DNA from 4 places in the Kitasatospora sp. NPDC057518 genome. Region 2 is predicted to be linked to each of the others. Evidence: riboswitches for the same ligand, from Rfam matches in the RefSeq annotation. Region 2 holds a riboswitch; each other region holds the start of a gene.
The links. A riboswitch is a leader RNA that binds a small molecule or an ion and turns the genes downstream of it on or off. The one in region 2 is predicted to bind cobalamin.
Positions count from the first base shown of each region.

Region 1: linked by a shared signal. The riboswitch ahead of metE (5-methyltetrahydropteroyltriglutamate--homocysteine S-methyltransferase) and the one ahead of ACFU7Z_RS21040 (ribonucleoside-diphosphate reductase subunit alpha) in region 2 are both predicted to bind cobalamin.
Region 3: linked by a shared signal. The riboswitch ahead of ACFU7Z_RS30075 (HoxN/HupN/NixA family nickel/cobalt transporter) and the one ahead of ACFU7Z_RS21040 (ribonucleoside-diphosphate reductase subunit alpha) in region 2 are both predicted to bind cobalamin.
Region 4: linked by a shared signal. The riboswitch ahead of ACFU7Z_RS07520 (cobalamin biosynthesis protein) and the one ahead of ACFU7Z_RS21040 (ribonucleoside-diphosphate reductase subunit alpha) in region 2 are both predicted to bind cobalamin.

Region 1 covers NZ_JBHVEU010000256.1:8,105-12,472, forward strand. The annotation lists gene ACFU7Z_RS24625 (ABC transporter ATP-binding protein) at 1-649, shown strand, start outside; gene ACFU7Z_RS24630 (ECF transporter S component) at 646-1,530, shown strand; gene ACFU7Z_RS24635 (hypothetical protein) at 1,549-1,866, shown strand; cobalamin riboswitch at 1,949-2,186, shown strand; gene metE (5-methyltetrahydropteroyltriglutamate--homocysteine S-methyltransferase) at 2,351-4,368, shown strand, end outside.
Region 2 covers NZ_JBHVEU010000199.1:1,481-5,848, reverse strand. The annotation lists gene ACFU7Z_RS21050 (glycoside hydrolase family 26 protein) at 1-605, opposite strand, end outside; gene ACFU7Z_RS21045 (hypothetical protein) at 746-1,627, opposite strand; cobalamin riboswitch at 2,042-2,186, shown strand; gene ACFU7Z_RS21040 (ribonucleoside-diphosphate reductase subunit alpha) at 2,379-4,368, shown strand, end outside.
Region 3 covers NZ_JBHVEU010000377.1:1,656-6,023, forward strand. The annotation lists gene ACFU7Z_RS30055 (CobW family GTP-binding protein) at 1-23, opposite strand, end outside; gene rpsN (30S ribosomal protein S14) at 29-334, opposite strand; gene rpmB (50S ribosomal protein L28) at 334-570, opposite strand; gene rpmG (50S ribosomal protein L33) at 715-879, shown strand; gene ACFU7Z_RS30075 (HoxN/HupN/NixA family nickel/cobalt transporter) at 946-2,061, opposite strand; cobalamin riboswitch at 2,092-2,305, opposite strand; gene ACFU7Z_RS30080 (metalloregulator ArsR/SmtB family transcription factor) at 2,388-2,771, shown strand; gene ACFU7Z_RS30085 (hypothetical protein) at 2,894-4,368, shown strand, end outside.
Region 4 covers NZ_JBHVEU010000046.1:24,463-28,830, reverse strand. The annotation lists gene ACFU7Z_RS07525 (alpha/beta hydrolase family protein) at 386-1,492, opposite strand; cobalamin riboswitch at 1,817-1,950, shown strand; gene ACFU7Z_RS07520 (cobalamin biosynthesis protein) at 2,058-3,071, shown strand; gene ACFU7Z_RS07515 (cobyric acid synthase) at 3,068-4,368, shown strand, end outside.

The DNA.
Region 1 (4,368 bases), on a different contig from region 2:
CCTCCAGGGCTCCGGGCCCCGCCAGGGCGGCAGCGTGAAGGTCACCGGCGCCGGGGGCGGCCCGGCCGCGGACCCCAAGCGGCTGCCCGCGGCCCGGGCCCGGCAGCTGGTCGGGCTCGTCCCGCAGACCCCCACCGACCTGCTGTACCTGGAGACGGTCGCCCAGGAACTCGCCCAGAGCGACCTCGAAGCCGACGGCGCCGGCGGGCCGACCGCACGGCAGGTCCTCGACCGCCTGGCCCCTGGGATCCCGGACGGCACCCACCCCCGGGAGCTCTCCGAGGGGCAGAAGCTGGCCCTCGTCCTGGCGATCCAACTCGCCGCCGCACCACGGGTCGTGCTGCTGGACGAACCCACCCGGGGGCTCGACTACCAGGCGAAGGAGGCGCTCACCGGCATCGTGGACGCCCTCGCCGCCGAAGGCCGTACGGTCGTCGTCTCCACCCACGACGTCGAGTTCGTCGCCTCCGCCGCCGACCGCGTCGTGGTGATGGCCGAGGGCGAGATCGTCGCCGACGGGCCCACCGCCGAGGTCATCGTCGCCTCGCCCACCTTCGCCCCGCAGACCGCCAAGATCCTCGCCCCGCTCGGCTACCTGACGGTGCGACAGGTCGCGGCGGCCGTGGAAGCGGTGGAGGCCGCCCGGTGACCGCCGTCCGGATCCCCGGCCGGGCCCGTGTCGTCGTCGCCCTGGCCGCTTTCATCGGGCTGGTGGCCTTCACCTGGCCGTTCGTGGTCGCGCCCGGGCGGTTCGGCTCCAACTACGCGCCGCCGCTGATCTTCGGTGCCCTGCTGGTCCTGGTGCTCGCCGTCGTCATCGCGGAGATCTCCGCGGGCGGCATCGACGCCAAGGCCCTCGCCATGCTCGGCGTCCTGTCCGCCGTCAACGCCGGACTCCGCCCGCTCGGCGCCGGGACCGCCGGAGTGGAGACGGTCTTCTTCATCCTGGTGCTGGCCGGCCGGGTCTTCGGCCCCGGCTTCGGCTTCACCCTCGGCTGCACCTCGCTGTTCGCCTCCGCGCTGCTCACCGGCGGCGTCGGCCCCTGGATGCCGTACCAGATGTTCGGCTGCGCCTTCGTCGGCATGCTCGCCGGGCTGCTGCCGGGGGCCGGGCGGCGCTGGGAGGTGCCGCTGCTGGCCGGGTACGGGGCGTTCTCCGGCTACCTCTTCGGCTTCCTGCTGAACCTCTCCTTCTGGCCGTTCTCCACCGACCCGAACAGCTCGATCGCCTACCTGCCGGGCCTGCCCTTCACCGAGCAGTGGCACCGCTACCTGCTGTTCGACCTGGCCACCTCGCTCGGCTGGGACACCGGCCGCGCCGTCACCACCTTCACCGCCGTGCTCGTCGTCGGGCCGGCCGTCCTCACCGTCTTCCGCCGCGCGGCCCGCCGCGCCAACTTCGAGCCCACGGTGCGCTTCGAGGCCCCGCCCGGCCCGCACGCCCCAGCCGGCCAGGACGCCACGCCCGGCCCGGACACCACGGTGGGGCCGCCGCCCGTCGCGCGGCCCACCGGCCCGGCGCACCCCTGAACCGAAAGGCCGACCATCGTGCCCAAGCCCGCGAAGCACCGGACGATGACGCTGGACGGGGTCGACGTCGTCGTCCTGACCCCGGAACAGCACGCCGCACTGGAATCCGCCCGCCGCCAGCTGGGCGGAGCGCAGGCGCAGGTCGCCAGGATGAGGTCAGACCTCCAGCGGGGACGGCAGCTGCTGGTCGAAGCTGAACGGATACTGGCGGGCATCCCGGCCGACCAGCTCGCGCGACTGGACGGCCGACTGGGTCCGGGACGCGGCCTGACCGGACTGCTCGCGGACATCCGCGCCGCCCTGCCGCGCACGCCGGACACCCCGACGCGGACCTGACCACCGGCCCCGCGAGCCGTGGTGGCGTTCCACCATGCGGACGGGTTCCGAGATTCCCGCGCCGGGCCCGGTGTTTTGCCCCTAAGCTGACGGTGCAGCTGGTTCGCCCTGTCCGCCAGGCAGGGCGTCGCAAGAGGGAACCCGGTGACGCCTTTCGACTGGCCAGTCCGGGACTGCCCCGCAGCGGTGAGTGGGAACGACCGCCGTCATACGCACTGGACCCGGGACGGGTCTGGGAAGCGACGGCCAGTAGGTGTCCGCCCTTCACGGGACGGACGCGCCCGCGAGTCCGAAGACCTGCCACTGCCCGCCCGCGGACGACCCGCGCGCGGCTATCCGGTGACCTCGTGGGCGGGTCGGCGACCATACCAGGCGGACCAGGCCCGTACGTTCCCGTGACGGCCGCCGCCGGGTACGTCATCCCTTCGCGCCTTCGTGCCGTCTCCGGGTACCTGAGGAGAACAGACTCGCGAAGGAGAGTCCCTTGACCACGAAGTCCGCAGCCGCGGCGAGCGTCGCCACCGCGTACGGCTACCCCCGCCAGGGCCGGGGCCGGGAGCTCAAGAAGGCCATCGAGGGCTACTGGAAGGGCTCGGTCACCGCCGAGGTGCTGCTGGCCACCGCCGCCGACCTGCGCCGGGGGAACTGGCAGCAGCTCGCCGACTCCGGCGTCGAAGAGGTCCCGACCGGTGACTTCTCGTTCTACGACCACGTGCTGGACACCACCGTCGCCGTCGGCGCGATCCCGCCCCGGCACCGGGCCGCCGTCGAAGCCGACCCGCTGGACGGGTACTTCGCCATGGCGCGCGGCAACCAGGACGTCGCCCCGCTGGAGATGACCAAGTGGTTCGACACCAACTACCACTACCTGGTCCCTGAGTTGGGGCCGGACACGGTGTTCACGGCGAACCCGGCCAAGGCGGTGGGCGAACTGCGCGAGGCGCTGCTGCTCGGCCACGCGGCCCGGCCGGTGCTGGTCGGGCCGGTCACCTACCTGCTGCTCGCCAAGCCGGCGCCCGGGGTGGCCGCCGACTTCCAGCCGATCACCCTGCTGGACCGGCTGCTGCCCGTCTACGCGGAGCTGCTGGCCGGGTTGCGCGCCGCCGGCGCCGACTGGGTGCAACTGGACGAGCCCGCACTGGTCCAGGACCGCACCCCGGCCGAGCTCAACGCCGCCGCCCGCGCCTACCGCGAGCTGGGCGCCCTCACCGACCGGCCCAAGCTGCTGGTCGCCAGCTACTTCGACCGGCTCGGCGACGCCCTGCCGGTCCTGGCGAAGGCCCCGATCGAGGGTCTGGCACTGGACTTCACCGGCCCGGCCGCGGCCAACCTGGAGGACCTCGCCGCCGCCGGCGGCCTGCCCGGCAAGCGGCTGGTGGCGGGGGTGATCGACGGGCGCAACATCTGGATCAACGACCTGGAGAAATCCCTCACGACCCTGGCGACCCTGCTGGGCCTCGCCGACACCGTCGACGTCGCGCCGTCCTGCTCCCTGCTGCACGTGCCGATCGACGCCACCCTCGAACGCGACATCGACCCGCAGATCGCCCGCTGGCTGGCCTTCGCCAAGCAGAAGGCCACCGAGGCGGCGCTGCTCGCCCGCGGCCTGCGCGAGGGCACCGGCGCGATCGCCGCCGACCTCGCCGCCAACCGGGCAGACCTGGCCTCCCGCGCGGGCTCGCCGATCACCCGCGACCCGGCGGTGCGCGCCCGGATCGCCGCCGTCACCGACGCGGACGCCCGCCGCGCCCAGGCCTACCCGCAGCGGGCCGAGGCCCAGCGCGCCCGGCTCGGCCTGCCGCTGCTGCCGACCACCACCATCGGCTCCTTCCCGCAGACCACCGAACTGCGCGTCGCCCGGGCCGACCTGACGGCCGGTCGGATCGACGGCGCCACGTACCGGGAGCGGATGGAGGCCGAGGTCCGCGAGGTCATCGCGTACCAGGAGAAGGCCGGCCTGGACGTCCTGGTGCACGGCGAGCCCGAGCGCAACGACATGGTCCAGTACTTCGCCGAGCAGCTCACCGGCTACCTGGCCACCCGGCACGGCTGGGTGCAGTCCTACGGCACCCGGTACGTGCGCCCGCCGGTCCTCGCCGGGGACATCTCCCGGCCGCACCCGATGACCGTCGACTGGTTCCGCTACGCGCAGGGCCTGACCGACCGTCCGGTCAAGGGCATGCTCACCGGCCCGGTCACCATGCTCGCCTGGTCCTTCGTCCGCGACGACCAGCCGCTCGCCGACACCGCCCGCCAGGTCGCCCTCGCCCTGCGCGACGAGGTCGTCGACCTCGAGGCCGGGGGCGCCGCAGTCGTCCAGGTCGACGAGCCGGCCCTGCGCGAGACCCTCCCGCTGCGGGCCGCCGCCCGCCCGGCGTACCTGGACTGGGCCACCGAGGCCTTCCGCCTCGCCACCTCCGGCGTCCGCGCCGACACCCAGATCCACACCCACATGTGCTACGCCGAGTTCGGCGCCATCATGACGGCGATCGACGACCTCGA
Region 2 (4,368 bases):
ACGCCCGCCGCGCCGTAGCCGCCGTCCTCCGCGCGCGGGTGGCCGTTCCAGACGGCGGAGAGCAGGTCGACGGCGTCGTCAGTGTACTGCCAGCCGGCCCGGCACGTGGGCCAGCGGCCGGCCGAGTAGGAGCGCGGATTGCCGACGCCCCAGCCGTTCTGGCCGTAGCCGGGACCGAGGTCGGTCTCCACGAAGCCGGGCAGCTTGCCGGTGATGTCGGCGGCCTTCTTGTAGTAGTAGCCGACCTGCTTGGTGCCCCGGTAGTCCCCGTACTCGGGGTTGTTGCGCTCGTTGTGCGCCTCGACGTGCTGGCCGATCACCGTGCCGCCGCTCTGCCCGGTACGGGCCTGGGCCTCCAGGTCGGCGAGGAACTGCTGGACGGCGCGGGCGTTCGGCGAGGCCTGCGGGTCCCGGGCGAGCAGGTCCCGGCCCACCTCCGGCGGCAGGGTACGCCCGGGGAGGCCGACCGACACCGGGACCCTCGGGGGCTGTTCGCCCTCCGCCCTGCCGTCGTGGTCCAGCAGGGCGACCGCTCCCGCGGCGATGACGATCCCGGCCGCGGCCAGGACGGCCGGCTTGCCGCGCAGGGCTCTGGGCAGGGCCACGGACCGCTCCTCCGGTTGCTCGCCGGCGCCGCCCCCCACGGACGCAACCGGAACACACATGCGAAATGACTGTTCCGAGAGCCTGCCACACTCCCCCGGCCCCGGCGAACGAACCGCCGGGGCCGGGGTGTCACGGCGGGTCAGCCCGCCGGGGTGCCCTGGACGCCGGGCGCGGCCGAGGACGCGGCCTTGGCGCGCTTGAGCAACTGCCCCTTCACGTGCTCGGTGAACCCGGCGGCCGCGGCGGTCGCCGTGGCGTCCGGAGCGTTGCCGCCCTTCGCCGAGCCCTCGACCGTGAAGTAGCCGTACCGGCCCAGGCTGTTGTGGGTGCCGGTACAACCCGGACCGGCACAGAACGCCGGCGAACCGGGGGCGGGCGCGCCCTTGAGCTGACCGGCGAAGTTCTTCAGCGCGGTCTCGGCCTGGAGCTTGTGCTCGAAGACCGCCACCCCGACGGTGACCGCGCTGTCCCCGGAGACGTACGTCGCCCGGAGCACCTGCTGGCACCCCTGGTCGCCGAGCACCTTGCCCAGCCCTCCGGTCGTGGAGTTCCCGTCCCAACAGGGCGAGTCCAGCGACACGACGGTGCGGTTCCAGGTGGCGCCGTTGATCGTCACCTGGAGCGCGGAGAACAGCGCTCCCGCGTCCTGCGGCGCCGGGTCGGTGGCAGCCTCCCAGATCGGCTTCGACGGGTCGTCCGGCGTACCGGACGTGCTCGGGGGGACGGTCGGCTGGGTGGATTTCGCGACGGTCGGGGAACCGTCGTCCTTCTTGCCCTGGAGCAGCACCACACCGCCCGCGACCAGGCCGCCCACCACGGCGACCGCGGCCACCACACCGACGGCCTTCATCCGGCGACGGCGTTTGCCCTCGACCTCGTTGCGGTCCGCCAGCGCGTCCCAGTCCGGCTCGGCCCGCTGCTGCGGGACCGGCTGCTGGGGCTGCTGCTGGAGGTGCCACTGCGGCTGCGGCTGCGCGACGGGCTGGGGCTGCCCGACCGGCTGCGGGTGCGGCTGCCCCACCGGCGGAGCCGGCTGCGGCGGAGGCGCGACCGGGTGCGGCACCGGCGGGATGGGCTGCGCGACCGGCTGCACCGACGGCACCACCGGCCCGTACGAGGCGGGCGGCGGCCCGAAACCCCCGCTCGGCGGCGGTACCGGACCAGGTACCACCGGCTGCTGACTCTGTGCGCCCCCCGGCCCGGCGGGAGGCGTTCCCTGCGGCCCCTGCCCAGGTACGCCAGTTCCGTCGCTCATGCGCCCAGATCGTAGGGCATCCTCGTGAGCGCCGGTCCTCCCGGTGACCATTCCGTATCGAAACCAGGACGGCCCCGGCCCGGTTCCGGGGCTGCCGAGGGCCATCGCGCACCACGTTCCTGGTACTGCCGGTCATCGTCCCGACACGCGGCGCCGTACTACATCTGGGGTCGCTTCAGTGAGACACCACTACATGTATGCTCGCTTCTGCTGTCGATGCAGGGGAACCCGGTGCGAATCCGGGACTGCCCCGCAGCGGTGAGCGGGCGGCTCCAGCAGCCGCACCCCGCGAGTCCGAGTACCTGCCGACGGCGTGCGCCACGGCCCTCCCGCAGAGGCCGCGCCGGCACCAGCAGTACCCCTCCGGGCCTCGCGGGCGGGCCGGGGAGTCACCTCGCGCGACGCTTTTTTGCGTTCGCGCCGTGCTCCCCTGCCCAGATCGGCCCGGTGGCCCCCCGAGCACCGCCGCCGATCGCCGCCAGGAGAGAGCGCCTTGACCACCGCTGCCTCAGCCACCCTGCCCGCCCAGGGCTCCGGTACCGCCTTCACCGACCCGACGGTCTCCGACCCCGGGGGCGCGCTGCTGCGGCTGCTCACCGACCGCAGCACCGACCTCACCGAGGTCGACCCCGGCCATGTCGCCGCCGCCGCGCTGCGCGGCCGCCACGCCGGCTCGGACTTCGCCGAGCTGCGCGGGCTGGCCGTGGACGCCGCCGCGTCGATGATCGCCGAGGACCCCCAGTACTCGAAGCTGGCCGCCCGCCTGCTCGCGCTGGAGATCGTCGACGAGGCGAACAGCCAGGGCTCGGTGTCCTTCTCCGCCTCGATCGCCGTCGGCCACACCGAGGGCCTGATCGGCGACACCACCGCGGACTTCGTCGCCAAGCACGCCGCCGCCCTGGACGCGCTGATCGACACCGCCGGCGACGACCGCTTCGAGTACTTCGGCCTGCGCACCGTGCAGTCCCGCTACCTGCTGCGCCACCCGATCACCCGCAAGGTGATCGAGACCCCGCAGCACTTCCTGCTCCGCGTCGCCTGCGGCCTGGCGGTCGGCGACTCCGAGCAGTCGGTGCGCGAGGTGGCCGAGCTGTACGGCCTGATGAGCCGCCTGGAGTACCTGACCTCCTCGCCGACGCTGTTCAACTCCGGCACCCGGCACCCGCAGATGTCGAGCTGCTACCTGCTCGACTCGCCGCTGGACAATCTGGACTCGATCTACAACCGCTACGCGCAGATCGCCCGCCTGTCCAAGCACGCCGGCGGCATCGGCCTGTCCTACTCGCGCATCCGCTCGCGCGGCAGCCTGATCCGCGGCACCAACGGCAAGTCCAACGGCATCGTGCCGTTCCTGCGCACCCTCGACTCCTCGGTCGCCGCCGTCAACCAGGGCGGCCGCCGCAAGGGCGCGGCCTGCGTCTACCTGGAGACCTGGCACGCCGACATCGAGGAGTTCCTGGAGCTCCGCGACAACACCGGCGAAGAGGCCCGCCGCACCCACAACCTCAACCTGGCGCACTGGATCCCGGACGAGTTCATGCGCCGGGTCAACGCCAACCAGGACTGGTCGCTGTTCTCCCCGGCCGACGTGCCGGAGCTGGTCGACCTGTGGGGCGCCGACTTCGACGAGGCCTACCGCAAGGCCGAGCTGGCCGGCAAGGCCGTCCGCACCATCCCGGCGCAGACCCTGTACGCCCGCATGATGCGCACCCTGGCGCAGACCGGCAACGGCTGGATGACCTTCAAGGACGCCTCCAACCGCGCCGCCAACCAGACCGCCCTGCCGGGCCGCACCGTGCACTCCTCCAACCTGTGCACGGAGATCCTGGAGGTCACGGACGACTCCGAGACCGCCGTCTGCAACCTCGGCTCGGTCAACCTCGGCGCCCACGTGGCCCCCGGTGCCACCGTCGACGACCTGCTCGGCGCCATGGACTGGGAGCGCCTCGACGCCACCGTCCGCACGGCCGTGACGTTCCTCGACCGCGTGGTGGACATCAACTTCTACCCGACCACCGAGGCCGGCACCTCCAACTCCCGCTGGCGGCCGGTCGGCCTCGGCGTGATGGGCCTCCAGGACGTCTTCTTCAAGCTGCGGATCGACTTCGACTCCGCCGAGGCCGCCCGCCTGTCCACGCTGATCGCCGAGCGCATCATGCTCACCGCGTACGAGCGCTCCGCCGACCTGGCCGAGCAGCTCGGCCGCCACGAGGCGTACGGCGAGACCCGCGCCGCCCGCGGCGAGCTGCACATCGACCACTTCCCGACGGCCGCCCCGCAGTGGGCCGACCGCTGGACGGCGCTGCGCGCCCGGATCGCCGAGACCGGCCTGCGCAACTCGCTGCTGCTGGCCATCGCGCCGACCGCGACCATCGCGTCCATCGCCGGCGTGTACGAGTGCATCGAGCCGCAGGTGTCCAACCTGTTCAAGCGCGAGACGCTGTCCGGCGAGTTCCTCCAGGTCAACCCGTACCTGGTGCGCGAGCTCAAGGAGCTCGGCGTCTGGG
Region 3 (4,368 bases), on a different contig from region 2:
ACCGGCAGCCTGGTCCCGTCCACGGCGCTCACCAGCTCGCCTTGCGGACGCCGGGCAGGTGCCCGGCGTGGGCGTGGGCGCGCAGGTTGACCCGGGAGAGGCCGAAGGCCCGCAGGTAGCCGCGGGGCCGGCCATCCACGGCGTCCCGGTTGCGGACCCGGGTGGCGCTGGCGTCGCGCGGCTGGCGGGCGAGCTCGGCCTGGGCGGCGGCGCGCTCGGCGGGGCCGGTGCCGGGGTGGGCGATGGTCCGCTTGAGCTCGGCCCGGCGCTCGGCGTGGCGGGCGACGACGGCGCGCCGCCGCTCGTTCTTGGCGATCTTGCTCTGCTTGGCCATCAGACCTTCTCCCCCCGGGCGCGGATGCGGGCGACGGCGGCCTCGATGCCGATCGCGTCGACGGTGCGGATGCCCTTGGCGCTCAGCGCCAGCCGGACGTACCGGCCCTCGCCGGGCAGCCAGTAGCGCTTGCGCTGGATGTTGGGGTCGAAGCGGCGGCCGGTGCGGCGGTGCGAGTGCGAGATCGCGTTGCCGAAGCCGGGCCGGCGGCCGGTGAGTTGGCAGCGGGCGGACATGGGTGCTCCCTGGCGTCCGGGAATGGGCAGGACCGGGCTCACGTTACACCAGATGAAAATGACTTCCATTTCGATGTACGGTTCGAGCCAACCCCTCGGACCGGACCCCGAGACCCCGACCCCCAGACCCCAGGAGGACGTCCCATGGCCCGCAGCGAACTGCGCCCGGTGATCAGGCTCCGCTCCACCGCCGGCACCGGCTTCACGTACGTGACCCGCAAGAACCGCCGCAACGACCCGGACCGGATGGTCCTGCGCAAGTACGACCCGGCCGCGGGCCGGCACGTCGACTTCCGCGAGGAGCGCTGACCCCGGACACGCGAACGGCGCCTCCCCGGACTCGGGGAGGCGCCGTGGGCGGCCGGGCCGCTCGGCTCAGGAGCCCTCGGGCGTCCAGCGCTGCTCGACCCGGGCGAGCTTCCAGTACCCGATCGCGATCGCCCAGACGACCACGAACAGCCCGGCGATCGCGTAGCCCACGTTGTCCAGCGAGATGTCCGCGACGAACCCGGTGACCGGGTCGGTCAGGTCGAGCTTCTCGTGCAGCACCCCGACCAGCTCGATGGTGCCGATGATGAAGGCCACCGCGATCGACAGACCCGTGATGGTCAGGTTGTAGTACACCTTCCGGACCGGGTTGGCGAAGGCCCACTGGTACGCGAAGTTCATGAACGTCCCGTCCAGGGTGTCGAACAGGCTCATCCCCGCCGCGAACAGCAGCGGCAGGCAGACGATCGCGTACCAGGGCAGCCCGGAGGCCGCGCCCGAGCCGGCCATCACCATCAGGGTGACCTCGGTCGCCGTGTCGAAGCCCAGGCCCAGCACCATGCCCACCGGGAACATCTGCCCCGGCCGGGTGATCGAACGGGTCGCCCGGTTCAGCACCCGGGCCATGAAGCCGCGCGAGTCGAGGTGCGCCTCCAGCTCCTTCTCGTCGAACTTCCCGGCCCGCATCGAGCGGAACACCCTGAGGATGCCGAGCAGCGCCGCCAGGTTGAGCGCGCCGATCAGGTAGAGGAACACGCCGGAGGTGGTCGTCCCGATCACGCCCAGCCACTTGTGGGTGGCCGACTCGTCGTCCATCAGCGTGTTCGCCAGCTGCGCGCCGCCCGCCACCAGGGCGGCCATCAGCACCACCATCGAGGAGTGCCCGAGGGCGAACCAGAAGCCCACCGAGACCGGCCGCTTGCCGTCCGCCATCAGCTTGCGGGTGGTGTTGTCGATCACCGCGATGTGGTCGGCGTCGAAGGCGTGCCGCATACCGAGGGTGTACGCGGTGATGCCGAGGCCCACCCCGAAGACCTGGGTACCGACCGCGTACCGCTCGGGCGCGACCAGGAAGATCAGCGTGCCGAAGGCCACCACGTGCATGGCCACGATCACCGCCATCAGCCCGGCCGTACGGACGGTGTCCTCGCGCCGCCATCTGAAGCTGGGCAGCACGGAAGGGGCCGGCTTCGCGCCGGCGGCAACGGTTTCGGGCAGGGTCATCTGCGGATCACGCTCCAGCACCTCGTGGAAAACCTCGTGAGATGCCGTGGCCGGTCTCCTGGCTGACGGGATACCCGTGCCCGCCTTCCCAGGTGCGCGAGGCACCCAGTGGCTCCGTGGGCACGGACGACGTTCCTCCGCGGGCGGAGGAACGACCCGATCACAGTGGCGAGGGCCGCTCCGGGCTGGGACCCCTGAGGGTCCGTCACCGGTCTTCCCGAGCACCACGGCGGGGAACACCGTAGGGGCCGCGCCCCGACCCGTGCAAGGCTGCGCACCTGCGCAGGTGTCCAGGATCACAGGCGACCGCCTGCAAGAATGTCCGCATGCATCTCGTACCGGCCGACCGCGCGGGCCACCGCACCATCGACGGGCACCGGGTCTGCGAGGCCATCGCCGCGATCGGCGACCCCGCGCACGTCCGGTCCTGGGCCGAGCGGTTCTCCCTGCTCGCCGACCCCGGACGGCTCGCCCTGCTGCTCGCCCTCCACCGGGCCGGCCCGCTCGCCGTCAGCGACCTCGCGGTGGCCACCGGCATGCGCGACCCCGCCGTCTCCCAGGCCCTGCGGCTGCTCCGCACGGCCGGCGTGGTCACCGGCGACCGGGACGGACGAGTGGTGCGCTACCGGCTCGTGGACGAGGCCATGCGCCCCCTCCTCGACGAGTGCGCCGCCGCCGAGCACCACGAGCCCAGCGCGGCAGTGGGCTGACCCCTCCCGCCGACGCCTGCCCGACCTGCCGACTCCCGCTCGGTCCGCCGACTCCCGCCCGGGCCGCTGACTCCCGCTCGGGAAGGCGCGCCGCGAACGGCCCCGGCCAGTACGATCATGATGTGCCGTCCCACCCCCATGCCTGGCCCGCCGACCGCTGGAACACCGACCCGGTCAAGGCCCGCGTGCTGGCGGTCGCCCGCACCCTCACCTCGGCCACCCGGGTGCTGGACGTCCTCTCCCTGCTGAGCCCGCACGGCATCGAGTGGTACTTCACCGTCAACCCCGGTTCCGTCTTCGCCGACCGCGCCCTGGACGAGTACCTGCACGGCCTGTCCGGCTTCACCGTGCTGGACTGGGACGACGCCGTCCGCCACCGCTTCGACCTGGCCGTCGCCTGCGCCGTCCACTCCTCCATGCACCACCTGGACGCCCGCCTCGTCGTCCTGCCGCACGGCGCCGGCTACAACCGCCTGGTCACCGAGTCCACCGGCGACACGGTCAGCGCCGCCGGCCTGTCCCGCAACGAACTCACCCACCGCGGGCGGGTGTTCGTGGACGTCCTCGGGCTCTCCCACCCCGAACAGCTGGACCGGCTGCGGACCTCCTGCCCCGAGGCCCTGGACGTCGCCCGGGTGGTCGGCGACCCGTGCTTCGACCGGATGCTCGCCAGCCGGCGCTCCCGGGACGGCTACCGCGCCGCGCTCGGCGCCGTCGGCGGCCGACGGCTCGTCGTCGTCAGCTCCACCTGGAGCGAGCACTCGTTATTCGGCCGCCACCCCGACCTGCCCCGGCGGCTCGTCCGCCAACTGCCCGCCGACGAGTACACGGTGGCCGTCGTCCTGCACCCCAACGTGTGGAGCCGCCACGCCCCCGGGGCGCTGCTCGACGACGCCCGCCGGATGGGCCTGCGCCTGATCCCGCCCCACCAGGGCTGGCAGGCCGCGCTCGTCGCCGCCGACTGCGTGATCGGCGACCACGGCTCGGTCACCGTCTACGGCGCCGCCCTGGAACACCGCACCATGCTCGTCGCCACCGGCGCCGCCGAACTCGACCCGCGCTCCCCCAGCTACGCCTTCGGCCAGGCCGCCCCCGTCCTCGACCCGGACGGGGACCTCGCCGCCCAGCTCGAACAGGCCCTCGCCGAGGCCCCGGCCGGCCTGCGCGAGATCACCGACCGCTCGCTCGCCCACCGCGGCGAATCCGCCCGGCTGCTGCGCCCGCTGCTCTACTCCTTCCTGGACGGCCTGGACGAACCCGGGGACGAACCGGCCCTGCCGCCCTACCCCAGGCCCGTCCCCTGCCCCGGGGCCGCCGAGTGGCCCACCGCGTACGACGTCGAGGGCAGCACCGAGGGGACCGAGGTGAGCCTGCGGCGCTACCCCTTCCACCCGGACGACCACACCCCGCGCGGCTTCCACGCCCTCACCGACGAGCACCCGGGCGACGCCCTGCGCTACACGGCCGAGGTGATCGCCCGCACCGAGGCGCACGCCGAACGCCCCGCCACCCGCTGGCTCGCCGACACCGCCGCCGAACTGCCCGGCCTCGCCGTCGCGGTGGCCGCCCTCGGCCCGGCCCGCCACCTGCTCCGGCT
Region 4 (4,368 bases), on a different contig from region 2:
GCAACAACGGCAAACCGCCTGGCCGGAAACGTGTGACCTGCCCATGCCATGGGGGGCGGGCCGGTTGCCGGGAATGCTCGGGCGGTCACCGTGCGTACGGGTGGGGGGTAAGGGGCCGGGCCAAATATTGCTCCTGACAGCCGAGGGGCCCGCACGGGGGCGTTTCGGCCCGGCGACGCCCGGCAGGACTGTCCAGCCCGAATCCGGACGGATGGCGGGCGGCGTGATCGGGATCGAGCCGCACCGGAAGTCGGCCGGGCCGACTTTTCACGCGGGCCCGGAGGAATGGGAGGAACGTTCATTCCCGGACGGGGGGAATCGCACCGGGAAAAGCGGCGGGGACCAGCCGAAAACGCCCTCGCGCACAGGGGGGGTGGTTGAGCCCCTAGAGGAGCGGGGTGAGCCAGCGGCGGAGGAGTTCGGTGTAGCGGTCGGGGGCGGTGTTCCAGAGGGTGGCGTGGTCGGCGCCGGGGAAGGGTTGGAGGCTCACCACGTCGCGGCGGGCGGCGGCCAGCTTCTCGGCGGTGCCGAAGGGCGCGATCCGGTCCTCGGGGCTGTGCAGGAGGAGGGTCGGCACCCGCAGGTCGGTGCCGTCGGCGATGCGGCCGAAGTCGGCGAGGTCGACCCCGGTGCGGCCCTCGGCGGCGAGGGCGCCGAGCTCGGCGGCGACGCCCTGGAAGCCGGCCCGGGCGGCGTCCCGGCGGGCGGAGGCGGGCAGGTCGAGCACGGGCGAGTCGAGGATCAGGCCGCGGACGGCGTGCGACCAGGCGGAGCGGGCCACGGTCTGCAGCACGATGGTCGCGCCGACGGACCAGCCGTACAGGATCACCTTGCCCGCGCCGCTGTCGAGCGCCAGCCGCACCGCCGCCTCGATGTCGCGCCACTCGGTCTCGCCGAAGTGGCTGAGCCCGTCCGGGGAGGCGGGGGCGCCCCGGTCGCCGCGGTAGGTGACGGCGAGGGCGGGCAGGCCGAGCCGGTCGAGGACGGGGAGCACCGGGAGGGTCTGCCGGCGGTCGTCGCCGGGGCCGTGCACCAGGATCACCCAGGTGCCGCGCTTGCCGTCGAGCCGCCAGGCGGGGAGGGCGCCGAGCTCGCCGTCGGCGGTGGTGTCGGCGAAGGCCAGGCCGAGCGCCTCGGTGGGGTCGCCGAGGTGGACCCGCGGGGTGAAGCGGACCTCGGTGCCGGGGACGAGGGTGCCCCGGTCGGCGCGGACCAGTCGGCGGGTGACGCCCTGTTCGTCGGCGTGCAGCACCTCCTCGACGACCGCGTGCCCGCCGTCCGCCCACTCCACCGCCCAGCGGCCGGGACGCAGGCTCGCGGGGCCGCGGGTGAAGGTGACCCGGCCGGCGGCGAGGGCGCGGACCTGGACCGGCCCGGACTCCTGGACGGCGGTCACCGGACGGACCATCCGCTCGGAGGCCCGGCGGCCGACCACCAGCACGGCGGCCCCCACCGCGGCGGCCGCCACGACGGCGGCGGTTCCCCAACGCATCTCGCTCCCCGCTCTGTTGTTCACGGACGTTCTTCACGGACGTTGTTCACGGACCGGACGGTGTTCGAGCCCCAGTTCACCGGCGCTCCGCCCGACCGGCCACCGGGCTGGGCCGTCCGGGTCACCCGGCGGGCGCTCCCGGGGTGCTCAGGGCGGTACTCAGGGCGGTACTCAGGGGGTGCCGGTGGCGAGGGTCGGGGCGGGGCCGCGCCGGGCGATCCGACCGGGCGTCAGCGGCGTCCCCGTGTGACCAACCCCTCCGTGACCTCGGTTGACTCCCGGTTCGGGCCCGTGATGGGATCCTGGGGCCAAACGGAGGCATGGAGAGGAAGCCGGTGGAAGTCCGGCGCGGTCCCGCCACTGTCACCGGGGAGCACGCTCGGAACATCGCCACGGCGGGCCGTCGACGGCTGCTGGAAGGCTCCGGGGGTGCGTTCGACCCGGAAGCCAGGAGACTCTCGCCGCCGTCACGTCGATCCAGGGCGCGGACCCTGAGTGAGGACACGCACGCGATGCAGGCTGCCCCGCCCGGCCGGACTCCGAGCTGCCCTCCGCCGTGCGGCCGATGACCCCGCGCGCGCCTTCCCCCGCTCCGCGCCCGCTGACCCGAGCCTCGCGCCCGCTGGCCCGCGCCGCCGTGTTCGCGCTCGGCGCCGCCGCGGGCTACGCCGCCGACGCCCGCTTCGCCGACCCCCGCCGGGGCCACCCGGTGGCCGTCTTCGGCAGCGCCGCGACCCGGCTGGAGCGGCGGTTGTGGCGCGACGACCGTGCCGCCGGGGCCGGGTACACCGCGCTGTGCGTGGGCGCGGTCACGGCGGGCGCGCTCGCCCTGGACCGTACGGTGGGCCGACGCCCGCTGGGCCGGGCGGCGCTGGCGGCGGCCGCGACCTGGACGGTGCTCGGCGGCACCTCGCTGACCCGGGAGGCCCGCACCATCGGCCGCTCACTGGCCGCCGGCGACCTCGCCGCCGCCCGGGAGCGGCTGCCGCACCTGTGCGGGCGGGACCCGAGCGCGCTGGACGGGCAGCAGATCGCCCGGGCGGTGGTCGAGTCGGTGGCCGAGAACACCGCCGACGCCGTGGTGAACGCGCTGACCTGGGGCGCCCTGGCCGGCACCCCCGGCCTGCTGGCCTTCCGCGCCGTGAACACCCTGGACGCCATGGTCGGCCACCGCTCGCCCCGCTACGCCCGGTTCGGCTGGGCCTCGGCCCGGCTGGACGACGTGGCGGGCTGGCCGGGCGCCCGGCTGACGGCGCTGCTGACGGTGGCCGCCGCCCCCGAGCCCCGGACCGCCTGGCGGGTCTGGCGGCGCGACGGCTCCGCGCACCCGAGCCCGAACGCGGGCCAGGCCGAATCGGCGTTCGCCGGCGCGGTGGGCGTCCGACTGGGCGGCACGCTGCGGTACGGCGAGCGGGTGGAGCACCGGCCCGTCCTGGGCGCGGAGCTGCGGCCGGTGACGGTGGACGACATCGAGCGGGCCTGCGCGCTCTCCCGGCGGGTGGGCGCACTGGCGCTGGGTACGACGGTCGCGGGGCACGTCCTGCTGCGGGCACTGCTGAAGAAGAGGGGACGGGTATGAGCAACGCACTGCTGGTCGCGGGGACGACCTCGGACGCGGGCAAGAGCGTGGTGACGGCCGGGATCTGCCGGTGGCTCGCCCGCCAGGGCGTACGGGTCGCGCCGTTCAAGGCGCAGAACATGTCGCTCAACTCCTTCGTCACCGCCGACGGCGCCGAGATCGGCCGCGCCCAGGCGATGCAGGCGCAGGCCGCCCGGGTGGAGCCGGAGGCGGCGATGAACCCGGTGCTGCTCAAGCCGGGCGCGGACGGCCGCAGCCAGGTGGTGCTGCTCGGCCGACCGGTGGCCGAGGTCGGCGCGCTGGACTACCGCGAGCGCAAGCCCGTCCTGCTGGAGCGCGCCCTGGAGTGCCTGGCCGACCTGCGCGGCCGCTACGACGTGGTGGTCTGCGAGGGCGCGGGATCGCCCGCCGAGATCAACCTGCGCGACCGCGACATCGCCAACATGGGCCTGGCCACGGCCGCCGCCCTGCCGGTGGTGGTGGTCGGGGACATCGACCGCGGCGGGGTCTTCGCGGCGATGTACGGGACGCTGGCGCTGCTGTCGGCGGAGGACCAGCGGCACGTGGCGGGCTGGTTCGTCAACAAGTTCCGCGGCGACGCGCGGCTGCTGGCGCCCGGGCTGGAGATGCTGCACGAGCTGACCGGCCGTCCGGTGCTGGGCACGCTGCCGATGCTGCCCGGGCTCTGGCTGGACGCCGAGGACTCGCTGGACCTGTCCACCGTGGCGGACCGGGCGGACGGGCCCGGGCCGCTCGGCGCGGACGTGCTGCGGGTGGCCGTGGTGCGCTTCCCCCGGCTGTCCAACTTCACCGACATGGACGCGCTCGCGCAGGAGCCGGGCGTGCTGGTCCGCTGGGCGACCAGGCCGGAGGAGCTGGCCGACGCCGACCTGGTGGTGCTGCCCGGTACCCGGGCCACCGTCGCGGACCTCGCCTGGCTGCGCGAGCGCGGCCTGGAGCCGGCCCTGAAGGCGCGGGTGGCGGCCGGACTGCCGGTCCTCGGGGTCTGCGGCGGCTACCAGATGCTGGCGCACTCCATCGTGGACGAGGTCGAGTCGAAGGCGGGCGCCGTCGACGGTCTCGGGCTGCTGCCGACGCGGGTGCGGTTCGGCGTCGAGAAGGTGCTGGCGCGGCCGGTCGGCGAGGCGTTCGGGCAGCGGGTCGAGGGCTACGAGATCCACCACGGGGTGGTGACCGTGGAGGGGGGCAGTCCCTTCCTGGACGGCTGCCGGGTCGGCCCGGTCTGGGGCACCACCTGGCACGGCGCGCTGGAGAACGACGGGTTCCGCCGCGAACT